Regions from separate parts of the Lysinibacillus sp. PWR01 genome, predicted to be linked through region 1. Evidence: riboswitches for the same ligand, from Rfam matches in the RefSeq annotation. Region 1 holds a riboswitch; each other region holds the start of a gene.

Region 1 (11,175 bases):
TTTTTAGCTAGTTCTAGCAATTGCAGCACCATTTCATGCATACGAGATGATTCATTAGCAATGGCTTGTAAGGATTCCTGAGCAACCTCCCGATTATCAAAACCTCTTCTTAGGAGTAATTTTGCATAGCTTTCAATAACAGTTATAGGTGTTTTCAGCTCATGGGAGGCGTTTGACACAAATTCTTGTTGCTTTTGATAATGCTGCTCAAGCTTCTCCATCATCATATTGAAAGTACGATTAATATTTGTTAACTCGTCTCCACCTTTTTCTGCGATATCTATTTTTTCATATTTCCCAGTAGATGCACTTTTGCGCATGGTCTCATTTAAACGTTCTAGCGGTAATAAAATAAGACGCCCAAGTACTAAGCTCGCTAGGAAAATCGGAACTGTTGCCATAACCGATACAACAATCAATATGACCTTTAACAAATCTAATGTCCGCTCTACTTCTTCCATAGATTGCTGTAATGTTATGTCCACAACCGTTCCGTCTATCCAAATAGCAGGCATTGTGTAGGTAATAGAAGGACCTTCTTGCATTTCAAGAGTAGCCTGAACCTTTGTTTTCAAACGTTCACCTTCATAAATATAGACAGCGCCATCTGTTGGCATATATGCTCTTAATACTTGCTGTAGGTTGGTTTGTGCATTTAACTGACTCAGTGTAGCGCTTAAATCATTTGCCCGTGTCTGGAGCTGATTATATTCCGTATCATAGGCAAATTTCTCATACAACAAATAAATTCCACTATTTGTTGCCACTACTATAACTAGCATTAGCAATGTTGTTAGTAGATGAATTTTTGTTTTAAGTCTCATAACTGTGTTCCTTTAGCACATACCCAACACCTCGAATTGTTTGGATAAGAGGTGCTGGATTAGCAGCCTCAAGCTTTTGCCGTACATAACGTATATAAACATCCACAACATTTGTATCCCCATAATAATCATAGCCCCACACAGCCTCTAATATTTGCTCCCTTGTCAGTACTTGTTTGGGATGTTTCAGTAAATAGAACAGCAAATCATATTCACGGGGTGTCAGCTGAATTTCCTTATCAAAATAGACAACTTCCCTTGTTTGCTCGTTTATCGATAAATGGCCAAATGTAAGGGCAACTTGCTTTGGACTGACCTTCTGCGAAAATCGTAAAGCATTGCGAATACGTGCCAGCAGCTCCTCAATTTCAAAAGGCTTTGTCACATAATCATTGGCTCCTAAATCCAAGCCCTTTACCTTATCCTCTACCTCGCTTTTGGCAGTCAACATGATAACAGGCGTCTGGGATTCTGTTGCACGAATCCGCTTTAGCACATCAATACCGCTCATCTCAGGTAGCATGATATCAAGTAAAATTAAATCCCATTGCTGCTCACGGTATTGTAGTAAGCCTTCTGCTCCTGTATGGGCCTTTTCTGCCTCATACCCTTCAAATTGAAGCTCCAGTTGTAGCACTCTGGCAATATTTTCTTCATCTTCAATAATTAAAATTCGATGCGTCATGTCGAATCCGTCCTTCGCCTTTTCTTTTCATCGTATACGATACAAGTGGTGAAAGTCTAATTAGAAAATGATGAGAATGACACATACTTATAAAGAAAGATAAAACAAACTGCTTCACTTTTTTTATTCCTAGCGTTAGAATACTAATATCTTATTTTCCTATAGGAAACTTTATTTCGTTAATGATACTTTTTGAAACGAGGGAACAATATGGTTTACAAAAAAGTCACAAAACCGACTGCAGAGGCGGTTTTAGATGGAGATATAAAAGGTTGGCGACGATTTTTACCATTTTTAGGACCTGCTTTCATTGCAGCAGTCGCCTATATCGACCCTGGTAATTTTGCTACAAACATTACAGCAGGTTCTCAATACGGCTATTTGCTACTTTGGGTTATAGCCTTTTCTAATTTAATGGCCGTGTTAATTCAATCCCTGTCTGCCAAGCTTGGCATTGCGACAGGAAAGAATTTACCTGAAGTAGCACGCGAGCATTTTTCTAAAAAAACATCTATCTTTTTATGGATACAGGCTGAATTGGTCATCATTGCCACTGACCTCGCTGAATTTATCGGGGCAGCATTAGGGCTTTATTTACTTTTCAATATTCCTATGCTTCCCGCAGCATTGATTACAGCGGTGGGTTCATTCGCTATTTTAGAGCTGCAAAGAAGAGGATTTAGAGCCTTTGAGGCAGGTATCTCAGGCATGGTTTTAATTGTTGTGTTAGCATTTGCCTTCCAAACATTTTTAGCCCAGCCAGCATGGGGCGATGTAGCGATTGGCATGTTCACGCCACACTTTGAAGGTGTAGATTCGCTATTACTAGCAACAGGTATTTTAGGTGCAACCGTTATGCCTCATGCTATTTACTTACATTCTTCGTTAACACAAAATCGTATTATTGGTCGTAATGAGGATGAAAAGAAACGTATTTTCCGTTTTGAATTTATCGACATTATCATCGCTATGATTATTGCTGGTGCCATCAATATGAGCATGCTCATTATTGCCGCAGCAGTATTCCACACACAAGGCATGGTAGTAGAAGATTTAGATGTAGCCTATAATGGCTTAAAAGAGGCGCTCGGCCCAATGGCAGCTATTTCCTTTGGCTTAGGTTTACTCATTGCAGGGCTAGCTAGCTCCTCTGTAGGAACTTTAGCAGGCGACGTAGTCATGCAAGGATTTATTCAAAGAAAAATACCACTTTATTTACGTAGAGCGATTACTATGGTGCCTCCGCTAGTCATTATTGCATCAGGGGTGAACGCAACCTATGCTCTCGTTCTAAGTCAGGTTGTGTTATCTTTCGGTATTGCATTTGCCCTGGTCCCACTTGTCATGTTTACAAGCAAACGAGACATCATGGGCAGTTTAGTCAATCATCGCATTACAACTATTTTAGGTTGGTTTGTAGTTGTCATCGTTGTGGCATTGAATATCTATTTACTGTGGGAAACAATATTTGCGTAATAAAAAACCAGGTACTCTTAAAAATTGAGTACCTGGCTTTTTTCGATTAAACATCAACCTTCTCAACATTCCGTATGGCTAAATAGGCAATACCAAGACCCACGATTGCTAAAGTAATTGGAATAATAATAATATCGTTTAAAGTAAAGTTACCTGAATTAGACGAAGTTACAGATACAATGATAATAGATGAAATGATCGTTGTCGGTATGGAGTATTTTCTCATCCCGAAATACAATGGGATTAAAGCTATACCTGAGGCGGCAATCGCATTCATCAATATAGAAGGTATGTGCTGGATAATTAAAGAACTTGATAGTACATCAGGAATTAATTCATATCGATCGCTAATGACACAAAAAATTGTTGTAATAAGAGCATTGGAGATAATGATCATAGTGAATGTAAATAGCATGACAATGGCAAGCTTTGCGACCATTAATTTCTTTCTACTTATAGGATACATAAAGGCTAATGTGATGGTTTTAAATTTATATTCTCCGATGATTAACTTAGCTATTAACGTAGAAGCAAAAATAATAAAAACTGCTCTTACAAAGGAATCAATGACACTTAAAGCAACCTCATAATTTTCAAGCCCTGGATCTCCCTCTACTTTAGAAATAAATAAAATCATAAACAAAAACCCAAGAATAACAAAATTAGCAATAATGGCTCCTTTAACATAGGACCCTAAATGAAATTTTTTCATTTCTAAACGCATTAAATTAAGCATGAACAACGCCTCCATTGATTAGCTTTAAGAAATAATCCTCTAATGAACTTGTTTTTTTACTAATCTCCTCAATCTCAACGCCATGTTCAATTAATGCTCTAGATAGGGTTTGCTGGGATACTGTTGAGTCATAAATACGTATAGAGTTATCATCCATCAGCTTGAAATTAGTAATCTTCAATTCACTTTCAATAATAAACGCTGCCTTTTTCCCATCACTTACGATCACTTCCGTATAATTGACCTGATCACGATTGATTGTATCCATTGCCACCTCAGTGATGAGCCTACCATTCTTAATAACACCTATCGTATCGACCAATTGTTCTATTTCAGCCAGAATATGACTAGAAATAATAATGGTTATGCCATACTCTTTACAAAGCATCTTGAAAAGCTCTCTTAACTCCTTTATCCCTACTGGGTCCAATCCATTAATGGGTTCGTCTAATATAAGTAACTCTGGCTTTGTAATAATAGCTCGTGCAATGCCTAATCTCTGTTTCATCCCCAGAGAAAAATCTTTAACCTGCTTATTTTCTGTTTTCGATAACTTTACTAAATTAAGAACATGCGCAATTTCTTTCTTATCATAATAACCCATGTATTCACAATGTAGTTCCAGAGTCTCACTAGCCGTTAATTTTTCATAGAAAATAGGATATTCAATAATTGATCCCATTCTTTTTAGTATTTCATAGGATCGGTCTGTCAATTTCTCCCCTAAAATCTCTACATCCCCACTTGTAGGTTTCGTTAGATTAGTTAGCATCTTCATAACAGTGGTTTTACCTGCACCATTAGGACCTAAAAATCCATAAATCTCTCCCTTCTTAACGTTCATATTGACAGCAGAAACAACTTCTTTTCCATCGTAGACTTTCGTAAGCTGGTTTGTTTTTACAATGTATGTCATGTAATTCTCTCCCTCAATTGTGACTACGTTCATTATAAAAAATGAAACTCTCTATTTTATTACTGCATTCTTACAAATTTCTTAAGTAAAAAAGCCTGCAAAGCATTAAAGCTCTACAAGCATAAATGATTCAATACATCATTCGTTTTAACGAAATGGTAAAAATGGTTTTTTCATAGGGAATACTCGATAACCGAATGGAGCCATTCATTATTTCTACTAGTCGCTTTGTAATCGTTAGTCCCAAACCACTACCTTGGAAGGATTTATTTCGAGAATCCTCTAGTGTATACATCCTTTCAAAAACGCTATCGATATGATATTCATCAATGCCCTTGCCACAATCCCACACATCAATATCAATATTGGCTTCATCATTTCGTACGGTAATTCCAATGACATGGCCATCTGCACCATATGCAATAGCATTAGACAGTAGATTGTTTAAGGCTCTATCTAATGCTTCTTCATTACCGAATGCATACATAGGGCGCTCTGGGATATCAATCTTAATATCTAATCCCATTGAGGTAACCAGATCATAAAAAGATAATATATTTTTACGACAGATTTCACTGACATTGATTTTAGTGATTGGATAATCTGTATCTCCAGCCTCTAATTTCGCCAGATCAAAAAATGTATGAATAATTTTTAATACTTCTAAAGTTTTAGCATGAACACCCGTAAGTAATCGTTGGCGTTCCTCCTCACTAATCGAGCTCTGAAGTTGAAGCATCTCAATATAGCCTAATACAACCGTTAAAGGCGTTTTAAGATCATGCGAAATGTTTGCCAACATCTTTTTCATGGAATTTTCCATTTTCTGATGTGTTGCTTGGATTTTTTGATGCTGATCTAGTACGGTATTCATTGTAATAAGTAACTGTTGAATTTCTGAATTTGTAGTTGCTACTAAAATCTTTTCATAAGTCTGTTCATTCACAATTACTTGTAATTTTCTATGCGTGTATTGGATAGTGCGATCTTGTTCCTTTTTGACTTTCCATTGAAAAATAATAATCCCGATTAGCAATACCACTATTAGTAATAGAAATATCATCATATTCTTAACCCTCAAACTTATAGCCGATTCCCCATAGGGTTTTAATATATAGAGGATTTGACGGGTCATCTTCTATTTTTTCTCGTAGTCTTCTTATATGTACATTTATAATATTTTCATCGCCGTAGTAAGCATCTTTCCATATCATCTGATAAATTTGCTCTTTGGTAAAAACCCGATGACGATTTGTCACAAACAACTTTAAAATAGAAAATTCCTTTGATGTCAGCTTTACCTCTTGCCCGTTCTTTGCTATTGAGTAATTAACAATATCTATCTTTAAATTATCAATTTCTAGGACATCTTGCTTTTGGTTATCCTGACTAGAGTATTTTGTAGCTCTTCTGATAACAGCCTTTACACGTGCCGAAAATTCTAGCATAGAAAAGGGTTTAGCAATATAATCATCTGCTCCTAATCCTAAGCCCAATGCTTTATCAACATCGCTGTCTTTTGCAGACATAATAATGATAGGAAGTGCTGCCTGCTCTCGAATAATCTTTAATACTTCTAATCCATTTAGTTTAGGAATCATAATATCTAGGATGATTAAATCAAAGGTATTTTCTAAACAACTTCGTAATGCTTCTTCGCCATTGGTCGCTGTTGTGACAGAGAAACCTTCCATTGTTAAATAATTATCGACCATTTCACGAATGGCTTCATCATCTTCTACGAGTAAAATATGCTTTTGCACTATCATGCACCTCTCCCTGCCAACTCTAAATTTCCATATCTATATTACATTACCATATTTATGATGTTTATTTTGAGAGATTTTGTTCATGAGTGTCGAAAAAGAGCTGTCCTATAAACCCATCACTCTTTGGTTTACAGAACAGCTCTATTATTTAATCTTCAACTTTTAAATCACAATCTTTAAGTGGCAGCATTTTGGTTTTGTGCTTTATTTTATAGCCAAACCATAGTGCTAAAAATAGTGGAATCCCGATATACGAAACAAGAATGCCATACCAATCAATTTTATCACCTGTAAAGGCTGTGTAATTTTGTCCAATGACTACGATCATACAAACGGTAAAAGCAAATAATGGTCCAAACGGATATAATTTGGCTTTATAAGGTAATAACTTTGGATCTAAGCCCTGTGCATCAAACGCTCGGCGGAAACGATAATGACTAAATGCAATACCCAGCCATGCAATAAAGCCTGACATTCCAGAGGCATTTAATAGCCAGATATAAACCACTCCATCACCAAAGAATGACGCTAAAAATGCTAAACAGCCTACAGCTAATGTTGCCATCAGTGCATAAATCGGAATACCTCGACGACTTAGCTTTGCGAAAAATTTAGGTGCATGTCCATCCACCGCTAATTGCCATAGCATACGAGAAGATGCATACAGGCCTGAATTTCCTGCTGACAGCATAGCCGTTAAAATAATGGCATTCATTAATGAAGCAGCAAAGGCAATACCTAGGCGGTCAAATACTAGTGTAAACGGTGATACTGCGATATCTTCTGATAATAAACGTTCATCTGTGAATGGAATCAGCATCCCAATTGCACCAATCGCTAAAATATAAAACAAAAGAATACGCCAAAATACAGATTTAACAGCCTTCGGAATATTTTTACCAGGATCATCTGTTTCACCAGCTGTAATTCCAAGTAATTCTGTCCCTTGGAATGAAAATCCAGCAGCTAGGAAAATACCAAATGTAGCAAGGAAGCCACCATGGAATGGCCCATCACTAATAAAGAAATTAGTGAAACCTACAGGAGCCTGCCCACCTAAAATACCAAAAATCATTAGTAAGCTAATGATAATAAAAACGATGACCGTTACTACCTTAATCATGGCAAACCAATATTCACTTTCACCATAACTTTTTACGGATAGTAAATTAAACGTCAGTACAACAGCAATAAATAATACTGTCCACAGTGCTGATGAGCTATCTGGGAACCAATATTTCATAATTAATGACACGGCAGCGATTTCTGCAGCAATTGTGATTGCCCAGTTATACCAATAGTTCCAGCCCAATGCAAATCCTAAAGCAGGATCTACAAATTTGGTTGCGTAGGTACTAAATGAACCTGATGATGGCATATACGCAGCCATTTCCCCTAAGCTCGTCATTAAAAAATACACCATAATACCGATTAAGGCATAGGCCAGCAATGCGCCTCCAGGTCCTGCCTGTGCAATAGCACCACCACTGGCTAAAAATAGCCCCGTACCGATTGTACCGCCTAAAGAAATCATTGTAATATGGCGGCTTTTTAATTCTTTTTTCAGCTTCGGTGCTTTATGACCAAGCTGATTTACTTTTATTTCACTCACGATATAGCTTCCTTCCTATTTATGAGGCAAAAAAATGCCATCACATATACACTGTGATGGCTACGTTAATCCTCAGTTTTTCCTACATGATAGCTCAACACGTTGTGCAAACGTGACAGTTCTGTTCCTTTCGGAGACAGCCCCAGCATGAGGTTTTCAAGTCCCCTCACACTTCGGCAATATTTCCTTTCAGCTAATTTCATCAATGCTTGTCATTTCAATTAGCATACTTATAAATATCGCGACCTCTACCTCAATACAAACATGAGGCATATAATTATTAAATTTATGATGTTTATTATACTAACATAAGACCATAGACATTTCAATATAACGGAAAATGTTCTGTATTTTATGAATCTTCTACTATTTTTAATAGTGTGATAAAGTGTTATAGTAGTTCAATTAGAATGGTTATGATTAGGGGGGATTTTATTTTGACTACAAATGATCATTCCGCTAGTTATCCTAGTAAAAAAATTAGCTGGAAAGGAACAACCTTACTTTTAGTTTTCGGAGTTATCTTTATAGCCTCTACATTACGAATGCCACTAACTGTTGTTGGGCCAATTATATCCTTTATCCGTGAAGATCTTGGGATATCTAATGTATTGGCAGGCTTTCTAACAACGATTCCATTGCTTGCTTTTGCTATTATATCTCCATTTACACCAGTTGTAGCACGCAAACTAGGGCTTGAGCTAACATTATTTTTATCAACTTTTCTATTGGCCTTTGGGATTGTTCTACGTTCACTTGGTACAACAGAGTTACTTCTATTAGGTACTGTGCTAATTGGCGTAGCCATTTCTTTTGGAAATGTACTTATTCCAGGATTATTAAAATTAAAATTTCCATACCATGTCGGTTTATTGATGGCCTTTTTCACCATGTCCATGAATTTAACTGCTGGTCTTGGTGCTGGTATTAGCTATCCTATAGCCAATTCATCGTTAGGCTGGCAAGGTGCGCTGTCCATTGCACTCGTACTCGTTCTCATTACAATCTTAATTTGGATACCTCAATTAAAATCAAATAAACCCGAACCAGTTACTACATCTAAAAAGACAGGTACACCTTTATGGAAATCACCTGTTACTTGGGCTGTCACAGGCGCAATGGGGTTACAGTCTTTATTATTCTACACGACTGCAGCTTGGATTCCCGAGATCTATATTGCCCAAGGGCTAGCTCCTGACAAGGCCGGTTGGATGTTTTCCATCATGCAATTCTCACAAGTACCAATGGCTTTAGCTGTGCCTATAATTGCAGGTAAAATGACTTCACAACGCCCCCTTGTATTGATGTTTACATCCTTCTATTTAGTAGGCTTTGTTGGTGTTGTCATGGAATGGACTAGTCTTGGTGTGCTGTGGATGGTCCTTCTAGGGTTAGCAGGAGGTTCTTCATTCGCCCTAGCAATGATGTTCTTCACTCTCCGCACTCGTACTGCATTTGAGGCAGCTGATTTATCAGGATTTGCACAATCTTTGGGTTATTTATTTGCCGCAATTGGTCCTATTCTTTTTGGCTACTTGCATGATTTCTTTGGTGGCTGGAATATTGCGGGATGGCTCTTTGTCGTTGTGGCAATATTACTCTTCTTTTGCTCAATGAGAGCCTCCAAGGATGAATATGTGCATTAATAAATAAAGCAGATGGTTCAGGTTCCCCATCTGCTTTATTTCTATATGGTGTATACGTTTACGCATTGTTTAATGGTCAGATTGCTGTAGTAATGTTAGCAATTCTGCAAGACATTCTTTTGCTTCATTACTATGAACTGTCATAGCAGAAAAAATAGGAATAGCCTCTTGTAGGAGTAAATAACTAAAATAATAATAGCCTACAAAAGCTTGCTGCCCATAGCCCTTTGGCGTTTCTTCCTCCCACTCCTGCTCATCATTGTCCTCATTTTCTGACCATAAATAGTTGGTATCTAATAGCTCCTGCATGGTTTCAACAGTATTGGCTGAGTCTAGATAATCCTTTGTAATAGCATGTGCCACAGCCAAATATAACTGTAATTCTTGTAAGGAGACATCCTCCGTATTTTTACTAGCTAGCTTTTTTAAAAGGAGCAGCAAAACCCAGGGTGTCACCTGCCATAGTGTACCTTGATGTTCAATTAACTCAGCTAGCTGTGGATATTGCTCCTGTTCAATCAGCTGAGGGATGGTTGTTCCTCTACCATAAGGTGTCGTCAATTGTCTCCATGGGATATTCGGGATTTGCTGGTCTAACATAGTAAACGCCCTCTCCTCAACATGTAATTTGGAAATTAATTTTCAAAATTATTAGGAAAGTAAACATCTCCTTTACTGCTAATAGCACGGCTTTTGATAAAAATAATTTGGTGTATGATATATATTTACATAGGGTTTATGGAATATATGAGTCGTTGCAGGCGAAAGTGGCGGGATTAACCATGTCCAGTTGCCTGTAACTTCTCTTTCTGCTGATTTTTCTGCTTCCTCAAACAATTTAAATTGCTGAGCCGCTGTATGATGATCAACAATGCTCACACCATCTTCTTTAAATGAGTGAAGAACAGCAATATTAAGTTCCACCAATGCACGATCACGCCAAAGAGACGCTTGTTTGGTTGTATCAAGATTAAAAATTTCTGCAATAGCAGGTAGCATGTTATAGCGCTCATGATCTGCTAAATTGCGTGCACCGATTTCTGTTCCCATATACCAGCCATTAAATGGAGCAGCTTGAAAATCAATACCCGCCATTTGAAAACGCATACTCGAAATTATGGGTACGGCATACCATTTCATCCCTAACTTCTCCACATCCACTGACTCTGGATGGCGGATTGAGACCTCTACTATATATTCTTCAGGGATTACATACATTTTGGGAGCGCGATCATCCACCTGTATAATGAGTGGTAGCACATCAAAAGCCGTTCCTTTACCTTTCCATCCCAGAGATTTACATGCTTTTGTAAACTCAATGGATTGCGAATCTCCAATAACGCCAGCTTCTGTTTCATAGCCTGCATAACGGATAAGTTGATGATTCCAAATCCTTACTCTATCTGAAGCAAACACTGTTATAGTTGGACGGATTTTCCCACAATTTGTTGCATAATCAATATGTTCTAGTAATTTTTGAAAAATATCCTGTTCATCTAAAACATCACGTG
Region 2 (11,175 bases), on a different contig from region 1:
AAATTCACATCTTTTAACACTTGGTTACGTCCAAATGATTTACTTAAATGTTCGATTTTAATGACTGCCATTTGTGCGTCCCCCTATACGGCTTCTTTTTGTTCTTTTTGATAGGCATCAGGTCCATCTAGACGTTTTTCAACGTAAAGAAGAATGCGTGATGCGGTAAATGTCATGATGAAATAAAGAATACATGCAACAAAGAATGATTCGAAATAGCGGAAGTTGTTACCTGAAATTGATTTAGTTTGGAAGAATAATTCCGTTACCCCAATGACATTTAAAACGGCTGTATCTTTAATATTCATAATTAATTGGTTACCAGTCGCTGGTAAGACGTTACGCGCTACTTGTGGTAAGACAACGTGAATCATAATTTGGAAGTGATTCATACCAATTGCTGATGCTGCCTCGTATTGACCATTATCAATCGATACAATGCCGCCACGAACAATTTCTGCCATGTATGCCCCTGTATTGAGGGAAACGACTAAAATACCTGCTGTAATAAAGTGCATATCGATACCGAATGCGATATCTAATCCGTAGTAGACAACCATAGCCTGTACAATCATTGGTGTACCACGGAAAAATTCAACATAGCATGTCAGTATAAAATTAATGAGCTTTAAGCTATAAAATTTCACACCTTTTTTACGAACTGGAATCGTATGCATAATTCCGATGAAAAATCCGATAAATGCACCAATAATTGTACTAATACTCGAAATCAGTAACGTATAATACGCACCTCGTAAAAACATTTGCCAGTTGTTTTCAATAATTGAAAGTATCCATTCAAGACTCATGATGTTCCTCCTAACAATGTCATCTTGCTTGCTTATTTCTTTTGTGTCCTAGCTCTTTCTACCATTCTATGTTTTGTCACGCTAGGACATTATCATTATGTAGAGAGGTTCTCATTTTGATAATGATGAAATGATCATGCACGGACTAGCAACTAGCCCGTGCCTTGTCATTATTGTGCTGCTGGTTGTTGCGAAATAGCTTCTTCCATAATCGCTTGACGATCGTCTTCCGAAATGCCTTTTAGGACTTCATTGATTTTTTCACGATTTGCGTCGTCCTTACGTAAGCCTACAGCAATTGAAGTATTTGATGGATCTGTATCAAAACCTTCTTCAAATGCTACATATGTGAACTTATCGTTGGCAGCAGCAGCAGAAATACCCTCTGGACGTTCAGCTACATAGCCATCAATTTTACCTGCTTCTAAAGCCACACGCATTGCTGGGAAGCTTTCCATTGCCGTTTGTTTTTCTACGCCTTTGATTTGATCAATCACTGTGTAGTTTGATGTATTTAATTGTGATGTAATTTTAGCACCTGAGAAATCTTGAATCGATTTTGCATCTTCATATTTGCTACCTTTTTTAATAACCATCACAAAATCAGAAGTGTAATAGTTTTCTGTAAAATCAATTGTTTTCTTACGTTCTTCTGTTGGTGACATCCCTGCGATAATCGCATCAATTTTGTTCGATTGTAGCGCTGGCACTAATCCGTCCCACTCCATTTTAACAATGACTAACTCTTTGCCTAAACCTTCAGCGATTTTCTTCGCCATTTGTACATCATAGCCGCCTGCATACTCTGCATTATCCGCTATTTTCACAGCGCCATTCGCATCGTCTTGCTGTGTCCAGTTGAACGGTGGGTAGCCAGCCTCCATTCCAATTCGGAATTCACCGCCGCCTTCTTCTTTGTCAGCTCCAGCATCACCTGAACCGCCCTCTTTTTTGTCACTTGTGCCACATGCAGCTAGCACAATTGCCGTCATGATAGAGATCATTACTAACAACCATTTTCTTTTCATGAAAAACTCCCCTTTTCTGTAAAAAAATAAGACAACTGTACTAAAAAAGACCTAAGTATATTGAACTTAGGTCTTACCTTTTATGACAGTTGCCCAAATCCTCACTATAATTTCCATGTTTCCGAGATAGCACAACCTAGTAAATCTGGAAATCCATTTACTAGGACAGTCCTGCACTTATTCACTGCAGACCCAGTATAAAAGTACGAGCTCCTTTTATACTTCGGCGATATTTCCTTCTTCATTGCGTCTTCGCTTGCTTGTACTCTACAATGAACTAATAAATACCGCGCCTCTACCTCACTGGTAAATATTCGTGAGGTTTGTTTATTTAATTGATATTTAGATACTACTATAAAACTAATATGTTCGTCAAGACAGTTTTAACATTTTTCTGACTAATGACAATATTAGGGTATTGTGCGTTCCCTATCCATTTTAAATCGTTGAGCTTTCATCGATATTTCCGAAAATTACAACAAATTTTTATTAGAGCGTATATGCTCTCTGTGAGAAAAGTTGTGTTTATTTCTTTTGGCTCCTCTAAACGATATAACATTCGTACTCTTTCAAAAATAGAATCGGTCAAAACCTTTCGTCATGCACAAAAAAACCCTGCTGAACATTGTTCGCAGGGTTTAATGGCATTATGAATTTAATAATAAATCTTCAGGATTTTCGATTAATTCTTTAACTGTTTTTAAGAATCCTACAGAATCTTTTCCATCGATGATACGGTGATCGTAAGAAAGTGCTACATACATCATTGGACGGATTTGAACTTCACCATTTACGCCAACTGGACGGTTAACAATTGAGTGCATACCTAAAATACCAGCTTGCGTACCGTTCATAATTGGTGTTGACATTAATGAACCGAATACACCACCGTTTGTGATTGTGAATGATCCACCAGCCATGTCATTTAGGCCTAATTTTTTATCACGAGCTTTTGTCGCTAAGTTAGCGATATCTTTTTCGATTTCAGCGAAGTTTTTGCTGTTTGCATCGCGTACAACTGGTACGACTAAACCTTCTTCAGTTGATACAGCAATACCGATATCAAAGAAGTTATTTAAATGAATTTCATCGCCAGAGATTTGAGCGTTTACGTATGGGTATTTTTTCAGTGCTGCAACAACAGCTTTTGTAAAGAATGACATGAAACCAAGTTTGATGTCGTTTGCTTTCACAAACTCTTCTTGTTTACGTTTACGAAGTGCCATGATGTTTGTCATGTCAATTTCGTTGAATGTTGTTAACATTGCTGTTGATTGTTTCACTTCTAATAAACGTTTTGCAATTGTTTGACGACGACGGCTCATTTTTTCAATTGTTACACGGTCAGAATTAGCCGCTGGTGTGAATACTACTGGGCCACCTGAAGTTGCTACTGATGTAGGTGCTGCTACTGGTGCTACAGCTGGTGCTGTACCATGTGCTGCTACATCTTGTACACGTACGCGTCCTTGTGGATCTACTGGAGATACCGCTGCAAGGTCAATACCTTTTTCACGTGCAAGACGACGTGCTGCTGGCGATGCAACTACACGCTCACCAGAAGTTTCTTCTACTACTGGAGCCGCTGCAACTGGTGCAGGTGCTGCTTGTGGCGCTGCTGGAGCTGGAGCTGCTTCAGTTGGTGCTGCCGCTGGAGCTGCTGCTGCGCCTTCGCCTGCTTCTACTACTGCGATAACTTGACCAACTAGTACAGTATCGCCTTCTTCAGCTAAAATTTGTGTTAATACACCTGCTTCTTCAGAAATGATCTCAGCGTTTACTTTATCTGTTTCAAGTTCAACGATGAATTCACCTTTTTCAACGCGATCGCCCACTTTTTTTACCCACTGTGCGATACTACCTTCTGTAATCGATTCTGCTAATTCAGGGACTTTAATTTCAGCCACTTTCATTTCCTCCTTTGATTAACGTGCATGACGCACATAGAAGGGCTACTGCTTAAGGGCAAGTAGCCCAGTTTCAAAAATTGATATGTGATTATTTAACCTTTACTGACTCAGCAACCGCTTCTTCAATAAGAGCTGCTTGTGCTGCTTTATGAGAATCTGCATCTCCTTCAGAAGTTGAGCTCATTGCAGGACGACCTACATAGCGAAGCTTTTTACCTTCTGAAAGTGCATATAATGTTTCTAGTGCATAATTCCATGAGCCTTGGTTTTTAGGTTCTTCTTGTACCCAAACGATCTCTTTCACATTAGGATACTTAGCAATGATACCAGCAACTTGCTCTTTTGGGAATGGGTAAAGTTGTTCTACACGGATAATGTGTAGGTGATCGAAGCCTTCGCCGTCTTTCACGCGCTCTGCTATGTCGATCATCACTTTACCAGTACCTAAAACGATGCGCTCTACAGCTTCTGGTTTAGCGCCTAAGCCTGGTTGTTCAATCACTTCTTGGAATGAACCATTTGCTAATTGCTCAGCATTCGCCGCAGCTAATGGGTGACGTAATAATGATTTTGGTGATACGACTACAAGTGGACGTACCCCTTCTGTACCTAATAATGCTGCTTGACGGCGTAATAAGTGGTAGTAGTTTCCTGCATTTGAACAGTTCGCTACAAACCAGTTATTTTCAGCTGACATTTGTAAATAGCGTTCCATACGGCTTGAAGAGTGCTCTGGACCTTGACCTTCATAACCATGAGGTAATAGGATAACGAGTCCAGATTTTTGACCCCATTTAGAGCGTGCCCCTGAAATAAAGTTATCAAACATCACTTGTGCCATATTCGCAAAGTCACCGAATTGTGCTTCCCATACTGTTAGTACATGGCTGTTTTCTAGATTGTAACCGTACTCAAAGCCTACTACCCCAGCTTCAGTCAGTGGAGAGTTGTATACTGTAAAGGATGCGTTCGCACCAGAAATATGGTGTAGTGGTGTGAAGACATTGCCGTTGTTTTTATCATGTAGTACTAAGTGACGTTGAGAGAATGTACCACGTTGAGCATCTTGCCCTGTAAAACGTACTGGTGTACCGTCTTGGATAATCGTTGCATACGCTAACGTTTCCGCATGGCCCCAGTCAATTTTTGCAGATGCATAAGCATCACGACGTTTTTCTAAAATTTTACCAAGCTTTTTCTGTGGTTCGAAGTTTTCTTCAAACACTAAAAGCTCTTCATTGATTTTTTCTAAACGCTCCGCACCAACTGCTGTATCGATTTGTGGGAACTCTACTTTTAATTCTTCTGGCATTTCTAAATGATGATGATCATCTTTATCTGCCATTTCTTTGACATGGTCATAGGCTGCTTGCATTTCTGCATAGATCGCTGTATCTAGTGCCGCTACATCCTCATTAGATACAAGACCTTCTGCCACTAATTGTGCACCATATAATGCACGCACTGTTTCATGTTTAGATACTAATTTATATGTTTCTGGGTTTGTCACTGTTGGATCATCTGTTTCGTTATGACCATGACGACGGTAACCTACTAAGTCCACAATGATGTCTTTGCCAAATGTTTGACGGTAGTTCGCTGCAAAACGACCAACTTGTGCTACTGCCTCTGGGCTATCTGCATTGACATGGACTACTGGCACTTCATAGCCTTTTGCTGGGTCAGAAGAGTATACAGAAGAACGAGAATCATAATGTTCTGTTGTGAAACCGATCATATTGTTTGCGATAATGTGGATTGTTCCACCTGTTGTAAAGCCTTCAGTTTTAGCGAAGTTTAACACTTCCGTTACAATCCCTTGACCTGGGAACGCAGCGTCACCGTGCACAAGAATGCCTAAGCCTTTTGTACGATCGAAGGCAGGTTGCCCTGGTTTAGACGTATCATCTTGTGTGGCACGAGTAGCACCAAGTACGACTGGATTGCCCACTTCTAAGTGAGATGGGTTGTAAGCCAATTTCACATTCACACCAGATTCACGGTTGTAAGAAGCACCCATGTGGTATTTCACATCACCTGTCCAACCTTTTGTAATTTCAAGGCGGCCATGCTCTGGCATAAATAAATCATTGGAAACATGTGCAAAGTCAGAGAACATCATGTCATAAGGTTTATTTAAAATGTGTGTTAAAACGTTTAAGCGACCACGGTGTGCCATACCAATACGTACGTTTTTCACATTTTTCGCTTCTGCCGTTTTAATGATTTCATCAAATAGAACGATTTGCGTATCTAAGCCCTCACCAGAGAAACGCTTTTGCCCTACAAATGTTTTATGAATAAATTTCTCGAAATTTTCAACGCGAGTTAAACGATCTAATAGGGCTTTCTTTTCATCAGCAGATAATGCTTGTTTGAATGAGCCTGTTTCGATTTGCGCTTGAATCCAATCACGTTCTTCAGTAGCTACTACGTGACCATATTCAAATGCTACTTTATCTGTATAAATAGCTTTTAAATATTCGATTGCATCCTTACCATTTTTCACGTTTGCTGGCACATCTTTGAAGAAGATTGCTGCAGGAATTTCAGCTAAATCTGCAGCGCTTAAGTTGAACGCGCTTTCTTCAATTTGAGCTGTTTGTAGTTCACGGTTTTTCAGAGGATAAATATCTGCCGCTAAATGACCGCGTGAACGAATTGCATCTGCTAGTTTTACAGCGGCTAACACTTTTTTGTAATCGCCAGCAGGAGCCGCTGCTGTATGACTAGCTACAGCTACTTCACCTTCTACTACTACTGGTGCACCAAATTGTTGGAATAAAGAAACTAACTCCGGTTCTACTTCTTCAGGAGACTGTAAGAATAAGTCGTATTGCTCCATCACATATCCTAAGTTAGGACCAGAGAAAGCTGACCATGGAGAACTTACAGTTGTAACGTTGTTCGACATGAAAAATGACCTCCAAATTTTGCCTTTCGGCAGTTCCATTAATTAAATTGCAATTAATTATATAATATTTAGCCGTTCTTTAAAAGAATGTTTCACACTACTTTTCCATATTTTAAAGAACGTTTTTTCCATCTCAATCTTACTACTCTTCACAAAAAATACAACTCTTTTTAGCAAATTAAGCAATTTTTTTCGCAAAGGATAGAATAATGAAATAAAGCATGTATTTTTCTTAATATTTTAGCGGGATTTTCAGCAAGAAAACGGTTCCAATATTAACCTCACTCTTGACTTCTACCGTTGCATTGTATTTTTCAAGTAACATCTTCGAAATACTAAGCCCTAAGCCCGTTCCACCAATTTGACGATTTCTTGCTTCGTCCACTCGATAAAAACGATCAAAGATAAACGGAATATCCTCTTCTGCTATTCCTATACCATTATCAGCAATTTCTAAACATGCATAATTTCCAGCAACAGAAATAGAAATTTGTATCTCAGGAATTTTTTCACAATAACGAATGGCATTCTCTATTATATTACGAACAATTTGACTTAGTGCATTTTCGGAGATAAATAACAGACCTATTTCACCATGCTTCGACAGCAAAATTCGCGCTTGTGGATGAACAAGCTTGAGCTCATCCATCACTGCTTCAATGACCACTAGTGCATTTGCCTCACTTGTCTCATCTTTTTCCTCACGCCGTGCAAGCTCTAATAATTCCTCAATCATTTTGCGCATACGAGCAATTTCTGTTAAGGAGGTATCAATGGATTCTTCTAATATGGCTGGATCATGTTTACCCCATCTTTTTAAAAGAGAAAGATGCCCTTCAATTGCTTGGATCGGCGTACGTAGCTCATGGGAAGCATCGGCGACGAATTGCTGCTGCTGGGTAAATGAAATTTGCAGCTCATACATCATGGCATTGTACATTTTCAGTAAATCACCAATTTCGTCATGTGATGTATAGGTTAGCTGTATAGGCTCATTAAACCCTTGATCCATCACCGTTTTCATGGATGCACGCAATTCATGTAATGGCTTCATTAAATAGTTCGCCAAATAATAGCCAATAGAGCCTGATAACACTAATGCGCCTAATCCTGCTATCAGCATGGCGGTCAATAGATAGTGCATGAGTGATTGAAAACTAGTTAAAGGATGAATCACTTGAATATAGCCTTGGAAAAAGCCCATCCGTATCGGTTCATTGATGACCAACACATCCTGCTTATCAATGGTCATCTCAAAAATCTCTTGCAGCGAGCTAAGTGGTGCAGCAGCAGAGGTATCATTGATTAGTAAAATATCCACCCCATCTGCATTAAATATTCGGACTGTCTCATCGCGATCCGCAATCGATTTGAGCAAGCCCGTATTTTGCTGAATTTGCTGAATGGTAATTGTAGGACCCTGTGATTCTAAAAAAGAGATGATATCCTTACTTGTCCGATTGACCTTACTCTCCTCATCGTTTAATAACCACGTATGCAGAGAAAGATAGACGACTACACAAATAATTGTAAAACTAATAAAGATGACACTGCTTGAGGTCAGCATCCACTTCTTCTGCAAGGATTGCTGACGTAAATAATCTTTTAACTTATTCATTCTCGCATCACATACCCAACACCGCGAACGGTTTCAATATAATCGTTCATCGCACCAGGGAGCTTTGTCCGTAAATGTCTGATATAAACATCTACCACATTGGTCTCAATATCCGTATCATAGCCCCAAACGGATGTTAAAATATGCTCTCGCGTACAGACTCTATTTTTGTGCTCGATTAATAGTTTCAGTAAGTCATATTCTGTCTTTGTTAGGTCAAGTTTATTCCCCTGAACGAAAACTTCATAGGCTGCTACATCTATTTCAATATCCCGTAAGCATAAAGAGTCACTGCTTGTCTGCTCTGGTGTGACACGACGTAAAATCGTCCGTATTCTTGCCAGCAGCTCTTCAATTGCAAAAGGCTTGACGATATAGTCATCTGCCCCTGCATCGAGGCCCGCTACACGATCCATCACAGCATCTCGTGCCGTTAATAAAATAATGGGCACCTGTGATTGTGTTCGGATACGACGGCAAATCTCTATCCCATTAATGCTCGGTAACATGACATCCAGTAACAGTACATCAAAATTTTCAGAGGTTGCCATAGCCAAACCTTCACGACCATCAAAGGCAGTTTTCACTTCATAGCCTTCATGCTGTAATTCAAGTTCGACAAAACGAGCAATATGCTTCTCATCTTCTACCAACAATATCTTCTTAGACATCGTATCACCTTCTATTCCAAAATAACGATGTAGGATTTTTATCCCTATACTGTTATAGCATAACATCAAATAAAAAGTCTGTCTCACAAGGAAATCCTTGTGGACAGACTTTTTTAGTGTATGTCGGAAATGGAGAGGTTGTTTTTCCCCAATTCTTTTGATTTATATAATGCTTGGTCAGCTAAATCCATTAGCTCATCCAAAGATTGGGCATGGTCTGGGTAATAGGCAATGCCAATAGAGGCTGTTGGTGTAAATAGATGGTCCTCTATCATCCAGCCTTCTGCTAATTCATCACGGATGCGACGAATAATATGCATAATTTGATGATGTCTTTTTTCTTGCTCTCTCGTTAAGCCTGTTAAGATGACAATAAATTCATCGCCACCTATTCGAATAACCATGTCGTGGCTTCGGACTGTTTTGTTCAAGCAACTGCCAAATCGCTGAATAAACGCATCGCCTGTGTCATGGCCGAAGCCATCATTTACTTCTTTAAAATCATCGCCATCTATATAGAGCATCGCCACACTAGTCTGATTTTCATTTGCTTCAGCCAGGATTTTTGGAAACTCCTTTTGTAAATAGCGCCGATTGGGTAGCTGTGTTAAAGCATCATGATAGGCTAGATACAGCAAATCATTTTCCCTTTCTTTGCGATGGGTAATTTCACGAGACACCATCATAATTTGCGAAACCTTTTCACGTTCAGGATCATGCACAACCGTGACATTCCCCTCCGTCCAAATCGGTGTCCCATCCTTCGCCTTCAGCAATAGCTCGAACTGAGAATCAGTTTGTCCTGTATAATTATTCAAGAATGTCTGCCATTCGCCCTTACTTTCCCGATCAATAATGTCACTGTAAAATTGTCCTTGTAGCTCTACATTTTCATAGCCCAAATAAATACCATAGGAAGGCGAAGCATAAATAATGATGCCATCTTCATTTGTAATCACAATTAAATCGTTTGTATTTTCCGTAATGAGTCGGAATGTACGTTCAATATTTTTTAATTCTGTGAACATTCTTTTCTTATCGGTAATATCATAGTTAATGGTTAAAATTTGTTCAATTTGACCAAACTCATTTTTTAATGGTACGATGGTTGCTTCTACCCAATAATCGGCATGATATTTTGTTCGATAGCAAAGCTCTCCACGCCAAATCCCCACCGTATCCAGCTTACTTTCGATTATTGGTAAAAGGTTTTGCCCACGGAACCGAGGTTCAATTAATGCGTAGGGCTGACCGATTAACTCCTCAGCCGTGTAGCCAGAAGCCTGTAAAAACATATCACTCACTTCAGTGATGTTGCACTCATGATCTAATACAGCAATGGCCGTCGCTGAATTTAATGCAGATTTAAATACTTCTAGCCCATGAGACTTCGAGCGTAGTTCTGCTTTTTGTAAAGTAAATTGTGTAAAATCTTGCATAACAAGAAATATGGCAAAGGAATTATCGTCCTGCATCACCGGTGATAACGACAGCAAATACATGCGTTCCTGCTGGTCCAATGTATGCAATTTAATAAACTTTTCACCCACATTTTCTCCTCGTGCAGCTTTTTGTAAACAAACTTGAATTTGTTCCACTTCTTCTTTTGGAATAATCGGTAAATCCACAAACATTTTTTGTTTGACCGTTTCATTATCTAGTTGAAAATCTTCCATAAAGCTTGAATTCACTTCGTATACTATACCCTCAGCCGATAAAATGACCGTAGAGAAAAAGGCATGATCAAACATGGACCGCATAAATAAAAATTTATCTTCAATACTGCGGTCATAAAGTATTTCCTTCGTGATGGCTAATATATAGTCTTCATTCTTATATTTCAACGGTCTGACGGATGTTTCATATTTACGAACCTCCGACTGAACATATGCATAATCTACATAGTCAACCTGTTTATGTTCTCTAATTGCCTCATGATAATTTTTCTGAATGATCGAAAAATTACGCTTTGAGGTAACGGCCGAAATCATTTTGCCAATCGCCTCATTCGATAACAGATCTCGAGCTGCTTGATTTAAGCGAATATATTGATAATCGTCCCCAACTTTTTTCACGAGAAAAGCAAAATCCTTTCCAATAAATAATGAATTAAAGAAATCTTCGCTTAAAATATACTCCATGCTGTCACCTCCAGAAAAGCCATTGCCATCATGATAGAAATGTTCATATGTATGTTTCATTAGATTAAAATTAATACTACTATT
Region 3 (8,385 bases), on a different contig from region 1:
TACGTATTGTTACTTTTTATTTACTACCTTTCTTTATTATCGTAAGCTTGATTCCTTGGAATGAAGTAAATGGGGTTCCTGAAAGCCCATTTGTCATGGTTTTTAAAATGGTTGGTATTCCAGGGGCAGACCATATTATGAACGCTGTTGTTTTACTGGCCATTATTTCATCGATGAATTCAGGACTTTATGGTTCATCACGTGTACTATATACACAGGCTGTAGACGGACGTGTGCCTAAAGTCTTTGCTCATTTATCGAAACGAAAAGTACCGGTATATTCCATTTTAATGTGTACATTAGCGATGTATTTAGGCGTCATTTTATCTTTATATGCTGGAAGCAAAACCTTTGATTTCTTAATGGGATCACTTGGTTATACTGTGCTATTTATTTGGTTAATTATTGCGATTGCTCATTTAAAATCACGTAAAAAACAAGCAGAGAATACAAGTGCCTATGAAGTAAAATGGTTCCCTTATACCACTTGGATAGCCATACTGGCGTTAAGTGCGATTCTCATTGGCATTATTTTTACCACATCTATTATCGTGACAAGTATTACGTTATCTATCTATCTTTTTATTACGTTAACCTATGTATTGAAAGGTCGTTATCAAGTCAATTAATGGCTGTCATTTAATTTTTCAACACAGTTTTGCATAAAAAATACATTGTAGGCAGATTGTTCGCTCAAGTGAATTTATCCATGCTATACTACAATCATAGTAAGTTTAAGGAGGATTTCAAATGGCAATTGTACATGCAACAGATGCTACGTTCCAGGACGATATTAAAGAAGGGTTAGTACTAGTAGACTTTTGGGCTGCTTGGTGCGGACCATGTAAAATGATTGGGCCAGTTCTTGAAGAAATGGACGCTGCAGGTAGTGCGGCTAAAATTGTAAAAGTTGACGTTGACAATAACCAAGGTACTGCAGCTCAGTATCAAATTATGTCAATCCCGTCTTTACTATTATTTAAAGATGGAGAATTAGTTGACAAAACTGTAGGCTTCCAACCGAAAGAAGCTTTAGAAGCATTTATCGCAAAACATGCGTAATGAATGAAGTTCACAAAGCCGAGCCATCAATAGATGTGTTCGGCTTTTTTTCGTTATATAATAAAGAAAAATAACTAATAGGATTCATTGAGGGGAATTTTTACTTAGGGGGGCAGGTAGGTAATGAACGATTTAATAAAGCGAAAACTGGATATTTTACCGGATCAGCCTGGCTGCTATTTGATGAAGGATCGACAAGGGACAATCATTTATGTCGGTAAAGCAAAAGTTCTGAAAAACCGTGTACGCTCCTATTTTACTGGAACACATGAAGGGAAAACTCAAAGACTTGTAGGTGAAATAGAAGATTTTGAGTATATCGTGACATCATCTAATATTGAAGCACTTATTTTAGAGCTGAATCTCATCAAGTTACATGATCCAAAATATAATGTCATGTTAACGGATGATAAGACCTATCCATATTTAAAAATTACGAATGAAAAACATCCTCGTCTGATTACGACACGGAAGGTAAAAAAGGATAAGGCTAAATATTTTGGTCCTTATCCGAATGCCTATGCAGCGAGCGAAACGAAAAAACTATTGGATCGACTGTATCCGTTGCGCAAATGTGTACAATTACCCTCCAAGGTTTGCTTGTACTATCACATGGGTCAATGCCTAGCACCTTGTGTTAAGGAAATTGATGGTCAGGTTTATCAAGAGATGATTGAGGATATGACGAAGTTTCTCAATGGTGGTGTGGAGGCAGTCAAAAAAGAGCTTGAAGTTAAAATGCTTGCAGCCGCTGAAAACCTAGAATTTGAACGAGCGAAGGAATTTCGAGATCAAATTGCGCATATTGATACGGTCATGCAGAAACAAAAAATAGTATCAAGTGATACAACAAATCGCGATGTATTTGGCTATGCCGTTGAAAAAGGGTGGATGTGTGTTCAGGTTTTCTTTGTGCGCCAAGGTAAACTGATTGAGCGTGATGTCTCGATTTTCCCGATCTATCAGGATGCAGAGGAAGAATTTTTAACATTTGTTGGGCGCTTTTATGAAAAGCCAGAGCATATTAAGCCAAAAGAAATTTTTATTCCACAAGCCATTGATGCAGCCATCTTAACGGAATTATTAGAGATCAAAGTTCTCACACCAAAAAGAGGTCAAAAGAAGGAACTGGTTGAATTAGCAACCAAAAATGCCGAAATTGCTGTGGCAGCTAAATTCCAGCTGATAGAACGTCAGGAAGAACGTACGATTGGTGCTTGTGAGGCACTTGGTGAAGCAATGGGTATTAGTGCACCTTTACGAATTGAGGCTTTTGATAATAGTCATATGCATGGAACAGATGCAGTATCTGCCATGGTTGTTTTCATTGATGGAAAGCCTGCGAAAAAGGAATACCGAAAATATAAAACGCGTACAGCAGCCAAGCATGATGATTACGGTGCAATGCAGGAGGTTATACGTCGTCGTTATATACGTGTTTTAAAGGAAGGTCTACCATTACCAGATTTAGTGTTAATTGATGGTGGAAAGGGGCAAATGGAAGTAGCCCGTGAAGTACTAGAAGATGAGCTTGGTCTTGTCATACCGATTGCTGGTTTAGCCAAGGATGACAAGCATAATACATCTCAGCTATTGTTTGGCGATCCGCCAGAGGTGATTGCCTTAAAACGTACAAGTGATGGCTTTTATTTATTACAACGAATTCAAGACGAAGTCCACCGCTTTGCTATTACCTTCTTGCGTCAACAGCATGAGAAGCATGCCATTCAATCTGTATTAGATCATATTGAAGGGGTAGGACCAAAACGTAAGCAACAGTTGCTTAAATATTTCGGATCAGTCAAAAAAATTCGAGAGGCGAGCGAGCTAGCTTTACAGAAGGCAGGGATGCCCGCTAATTTAGCAAGCCAAATTTTTAGCTATTTTCAGCAAGAATCATTGTCAAAGGAATAGGCATGTGCTATGGTTGTAAATAACATTGTTTTCAATGTTATGGAGAGCTAACTGGCGTGACTAGCTTATTTACGCTAAGGCTTAATGAATTGAATACATTCACTTTAAGGTGATGATAGAGGTGCAAGATTCAAGAGTAACACAATGGAGGATGGACAAGTCCAGAGATATTGTGTGAAAGGGGAGCTTGCCGAAGTCCAGCGTTGTTGTTTCCATTGCTGTACTGGTTTTGCATTTAAGAAATGTAAGACTGTCGATTCTAAACGTTTCGGAGAGCTATCACACATGGGCAAGTTACGATTATTGTACATGTTATAGGCAGCTTTCACGTTTTGTGGAGGCTGCCTTTTAGTTTTTCTAGAAACTGTTTTGTCTCCTGTAATTAGGTGAAATACATGGACTGGAAGGGAGAACGAAAGAAATGGCTAAAATCGTGATGAAGTTTGGAGGAGCTGCATTAGCTTCTACTGAACAAATCCAACAGGCAGCTCGGAAAGCGATTGCTGAAAAGGACAGAGGATTTGATGTAGTGGTAGTTGTTGCAGCAATGGGACATACTGCCAAAGAAATGAAAATGATGGTACATCAACTAACTGACGATGTGTCAAAACGAGAATTAGATGCAGTTTTGTCTACAGGCTCTCAATTATCTAGTGCTTTATTTGCCATTGCCTTACAGGAAGCAGGCTATGAGGCTGTGTCTCTGACTGGATGGCAGGCAGGTATTCATACGGATGGTATGTATCAGCATGCGCGTATCGACTATATTGATGTTAGTCGAATCGAAGAACACTTTGCACAGGGGCAAATTGTAGTCATTGCTGGGGAACAAGGGGTTGACGAAGATCACAATATCACCATGTTTGGGAAAGGTGGAGCTGAAACGGCAGCTGTAGCGCTTGCCATCGCATTGGAAGCGGAGCGAGCTGATATGTATACAAATGTGGACGGTGTTTATACAGCAGATCCATGTTATGTGACACATGCCCAAAAGCTACAGGAAATTTCCTATGATGAAATGTTAGAATTATCTCATTTAGGATCTCATGTCATACATCCACGTGCGGTGGAGTTAGCAAAGAAATTTCAAATGCCTGTTATCATACGCTCAAGTTTAGTAGAGTCAGTAGGCACTTTATTGAAGGAGGAAGTGGAAATGGAAAAAAACTTAGTTGTTCGTGGCGTGGCCTTTGAATCAGATATTATTCGTTTAACAGTAGGGTATGATGCTTTCTCTAATGCTTCATTAGCAGATATATTTACTATTCTTGCTGAGAACCGCATTAATGTAGATATTATTGTTCAAGCCATTATTGATGGGCTGAAACCAACTGTTTCGTTTTCCATTTTAAAAGAGGAATTTGCAGAAGCATTACGTGTTCTAGAAGATAGTAAATTATCACTCGGATTTAGTTTTGCAGACTTCGAAATAGGGTTAGCGAAAGTTTCCATTATTGGTTCAGGCATGGCCTCTAATCCAGGTGTTGCTGCTCGTATGTTTGATCGGTTGCGTCGTGAAAATATCCCTGTGAAAATGGTGAGTACTTCTGAAATAAAAGTTTCTGTTGTTGTACCACAGGATGATATGATCCAAGCAGCTAATGCACTGCATGATGAGTTTAATTTAGAGCAAGCACTTTACATATAATAATAGAAGAAACAGCATTTTATGTAATTGTCCGAAATTAAAGGAAGAAAAAAGAAGGATTGTCATCCCGTTAGGGGGAGACAATCCTTTTTATTACTCTGAGGGAATGGTATTCATAATACGTTCTTTGACGTCCCATTTGACTGTAAACATGACGTATTGTTGCTTTTCTCGCTTTTCATTATAGCATTCTGTAAGATAGCCTTTCGCTAGTTGAATTTGCTCTGCTATAAATCCTGCTTCAAGTTTAAAGCTACGTTGTTTAATTTGCAGAATTTCAGGGTCGTTTGTCAACTGGAAAATGCGTCCATCCTTTGATTCCTTCATAAGCTCTAATGTACCCCAGCAGGCATCTGCGAAAAATGCGATAAGTTCATCTTGACTTTTACATGGGAACTTGCGAGCAAGCTCTTTACCTGCCCAATAAAGGACATCATCTTCATGTTTACCAAGTATAGAAGATAGAATATGATCACGAATGATCTCATAGCCAAATGATGAGATTGTAGGAGATGGAGTGTTTAACATTGTTATCCTTCTTTCTTAGAATTTTCTTAAAATTTAACGGTAATAAAGTAATGATAGATTTTTCGAGAAAAAACGACGCATCATGTACTAGATTAGTTCTTTAATAAGCTCTATGAAAAACTCCGAGTTGCCTTGACGCTCGTAGCTCTTGAGAGTACAATAAACATGTCATAATATTGTACCATGATGAAATACACAGTCAATGAAGTATCATTTACAAAATGATGACTTCTTTTGTTGTGCTATTTTAAGTACTAAGGGGGGTAACAGTCTTGTCGAAAGATCGAGAGTTTTTATGGCGTCGCTTACATTCTCTACTTGGGATCATTCCAGTAGGTCTGTTTTTAACGATGCACCTGTTCATTAACTTTACAGCAACAGGCGGGGCAGAAAGTTACAACGATGCTACCGCAGTAATGGAAAAGATTCCATTCCTTATCCTAGTTGAATGGATTGTCATCTATATTCCATTAATGTTCCACGCATTCTATGGTGTCTACATTGCATTCACTGCTACACCAAACACAGGACGTTTCAGCACGTACCGTAACTGGATGTTCTCTTTACAACGTTTTACTGGTGTATTCTTAGTGATATTCATCGCATGGCATATTTTCCAAACTCGTATTCAAAAAGCACTTGGCACACACGTTGATTACGACATGATGGCGAATATCGTTGCTAATCCATTCATGCTTGGATTCTACATTGTTGGTATTTTATCAGCAACTTTCCACTTATCTAACGGTTTATGGGCATTCCTAGTAAGCTGGGGTATTACACAATCTCCTCAGTCTCAAAAGATTGCTACTTACGTAACAAACATTATTTTCGTAATTCTAAGTGTAGTTGGTGTGGCAGCTATTTTAGCTTTCGTATAATTCAATAGAAGCTACGATAGAGCACATGCAATCATTGCAATTTTTTAAGAGGAGTGAGAAATAATCATGGCGAAAAGCAAAATAATTGTTGTCGGCGGTGGTCTTGCCGGTCTGATGGCAACGATTAAAGCAGCTGAAGTTGGTACTGAAGTTGATTTATTCTCATTAGTTCCTGTAAAACGCTCACACTCTGTTTGTGCGCAAGGCGGAATTAATGGTGCGGTAAATACAAAAGGTGAAGGGGATTCTCCATGGATTCACTTTGATGATACAGTATATGGTGGGGACTTCTTAGCGAACCAACCACCAGTAAAAGGTATGTGTGACGCAGCACCTGGCATTATCCACTTAATGGACCGTATGGGTGTTATGTTCAACCGTACACCAGAAGGACTTTTAGATTTCCGTCGTTTTGGTGGTACTTTAATGCACCGTACAGCTTTCTCTGGTGCAACAACTGGTCAACAATTACTATATGCGCTAGATGAGCAAGTTCGTTCTCATGAAGTAGCTGGTTTAGTAAATAAATATGAACACTGGGAATTCCTTGGTGTTATTATCGATGAAGACGGCGTTTGCCGTGGTATCGTAGCGCAAGATATGCGTACAGAAGAAATTAAATCATTCCGTGCAGACGCTGTTATTATGGCGACTGGTGGCCCTGGTATTATCTTCGGTAAAACAACAAACTCTGTTATTAACACAGGTTCTGCTGCTTCTATCGTTTATCAACAAGGTGCTTCATATGCGAATGGTGAATTCATTCAAATTCACCCAACAGCGATTCCTGGAGATGACAAAAACCGTCTAATGTCAGAATCAGCTCGTGGTGAAGGTGGTCGTATTTGGACTTATAAAGACGGTAAACCTTGGTACTTCTTAGAAGAGAAATACCCAGCTTATGGTAACTTAGTACCACGTGATATTGCAACACGTGAAATTTTCGACGTTTGTGTAAACCAAAAACTTGGTATCAATGGCGAAAACATGGTATACCTAGATCTTTCACATAAAGATCCACATGAATTAGACGTTAAACTTGGTGGTATCATCGAAATCTACGAAAAATTCGTAGGGGATGACCCACGTAAATTACCAATGAAAATTTTCCCAGCAGTTCACTATTCAATGGGTGGATTATGGGTTGACTACAATCAAATGACTGAAATTCCTGGTCTATTTGCAGCAGGTGAATGTGATTACTCTCAACATGGTGCAAACCGTCTTGGTGCAAACTCATTATTATCTGCTATTTACGGTGGTATGGTTGCAGGACCAAACGCAGTAGATTATGTAAAACATCTTAAAAAGCATGCTGAAGATCTTCCACAAGAGATTTATGATGCTCGTGTAACAGAGGAACAAGCGAAATGGGATGCTATCATGAAAATGGAAGGCACAGAAAACGCTTACTTACTGCATAAAGAGCTTGGTGAAATGATGACTGCTACAATGACTGTAGTACGTTACAATGATCAGCTTGAAGATACATTGAAAAAACTTGATGAGCTTACTGAGCGCTGGAACAACATCAACATCAATGATACGCAAAAATGGAGCAATCAAGGCGCGCACTTTACACGTCAGCTAAAAAATATGTTAGTGCTTGCAAAAGTAATGACAAAAGGTGCACTATTACGTAATGAATCTCGTGGTGCACACTATAAACCTGATTTCCCTAACCGTGATGACGAGCAATTCTTGAAAACAACAATGGCGAAGTTTGACCCAACTACTGGTAATCCAATCATCACGTACCAAGAAGTCGACGTTTCTTTAATCCCACCACGTAAACGCGACTACTCTGCGAAAGGAGACTAAAAGTTATGCAAATCTCAGCTAATACTGGAAGAATGGTTAAAGTAGAAGTCTTACGTCAAGATACACAGGGCGGCGATAGCTACTGGCAAAAATTCCAAGTGCCTTACCGTCATGGTATGAACGTAATTTCTATTTTAATGGAAATTCAAAAAAATCCTGTTACTGAAAATGGTGAAAACACATCGCCAGTATCATGGGATATGAACTGTTTAGAAGAAGTTTGTGGTGCATGTTCAATGGTGATCAATGGCCGTCCACGTCAATCATGTTCAACACTTGTTGACCAATTGACTGAACCAATTAAATTGGAGCCAATGAAGACATTCCCTGTTATTCGTGACCTACAAGTTGACCGTGAACGTATGTTCAACGCGCTTAAAAAAGTTAAAGCATGGGTACCAATCGATGGTACGTATGATTTAGGTGAAGGTCCACGTATGCCAGAAGGTAAACGTCAATGGGCTTATGAATTATCTAAATGTATGACTTGTGGTGTATGTATGGAAGCATGTCCGAACGTATCTGAAAAAG

The links. Region 1 has a riboswitch for lysine ahead of ACEVFT_RS02365 (amino acid permease). Riboswitches for the same ligand answer to the same signal wherever they lie in the genome.
Positions count from the first base shown of each region.
Region 2: linked by a shared signal. The riboswitch ahead of ACEVFT_RS16120 (transporter substrate-binding domain-containing protein) and the one ahead of ACEVFT_RS02365 (amino acid permease) in region 1 are both predicted to bind lysine.
Region 3: linked by a shared signal. The riboswitch ahead of ACEVFT_RS07410 (aspartate kinase) and the one ahead of ACEVFT_RS02365 (amino acid permease) in region 1 are both predicted to bind lysine.

Region 1 covers NZ_JBHERJ010000021.1:520-11,694, reverse strand. The annotation lists gene ACEVFT_RS02400 (sensor histidine kinase) at 1-824, opposite strand, end outside; gene ACEVFT_RS02395 (response regulator transcription factor) at 814-1,509, opposite strand; gene ACEVFT_RS02390 (Nramp family divalent metal transporter) at 1,720-2,985, shown strand; gene ACEVFT_RS02385 (ABC transporter permease) at 3,032-3,721, opposite strand; gene ACEVFT_RS02380 (ABC transporter ATP-binding protein) at 3,714-4,637, opposite strand; gene ACEVFT_RS02375 (sensor histidine kinase) at 4,768-5,703, opposite strand; gene ACEVFT_RS02370 (response regulator transcription factor) at 5,708-6,400, opposite strand; gene ACEVFT_RS02365 (amino acid permease) at 6,555-8,018, opposite strand; lysine riboswitch at 8,101-8,277, opposite strand; gene ACEVFT_RS02360 (CynX/NimT family MFS transporter) at 8,456-9,664, shown strand; gene ACEVFT_RS02355 (hypothetical protein) at 9,734-10,264, opposite strand; gene ACEVFT_RS02350 (nitric oxide synthase oxygenase) at 10,343-11,175, opposite strand, start outside.
Region 2 covers NZ_JBHERJ010000073.1:284,303-295,477, forward strand. The annotation lists gene ACEVFT_RS16110 (amino acid ABC transporter ATP-binding protein) at 1-71, opposite strand, end outside; gene ACEVFT_RS16115 (amino acid ABC transporter permease) at 84-809, opposite strand; gene ACEVFT_RS16120 (transporter substrate-binding domain-containing protein) at 980-1,837, opposite strand; lysine riboswitch at 1,957-2,143, opposite strand; gene odhB (2-oxoglutarate dehydrogenase complex dihydrolipoyllysine-residue succinyltransferase) at 2,485-3,744, opposite strand; gene ACEVFT_RS16130 (2-oxoglutarate dehydrogenase E1 component) at 3,836-6,661, opposite strand; gene ACEVFT_RS16135 (HAMP domain-containing sensor histidine kinase) at 6,894-8,279, opposite strand; gene ACEVFT_RS16140 (response regulator transcription factor) at 8,276-8,950, opposite strand; gene ACEVFT_RS16145 (diguanylate cyclase domain-containing protein) at 9,064-11,091, opposite strand.
Region 3 covers NZ_JBHERJ010000046.1:26,184-34,568, forward strand. The annotation lists gene ACEVFT_RS07395 (amino acid permease) at 1-629, shown strand, start outside; gene trxA (thioredoxin) at 751-1,062, shown strand; gene uvrC (excinuclease ABC subunit UvrC) at 1,186-2,976, shown strand; lysine riboswitch at 3,085-3,263, shown strand; gene ACEVFT_RS07410 (aspartate kinase) at 3,398-4,624, shown strand; gene ACEVFT_RS07415 (YslB family protein) at 4,718-5,152, opposite strand; gene ACEVFT_RS07420 (succinate dehydrogenase cytochrome b558 subunit) at 5,425-6,033, shown strand; gene sdhA (succinate dehydrogenase flavoprotein subunit) at 6,100-7,854, shown strand; gene sdhB (succinate dehydrogenase iron-sulfur subunit) at 7,860-8,385, shown strand, end outside.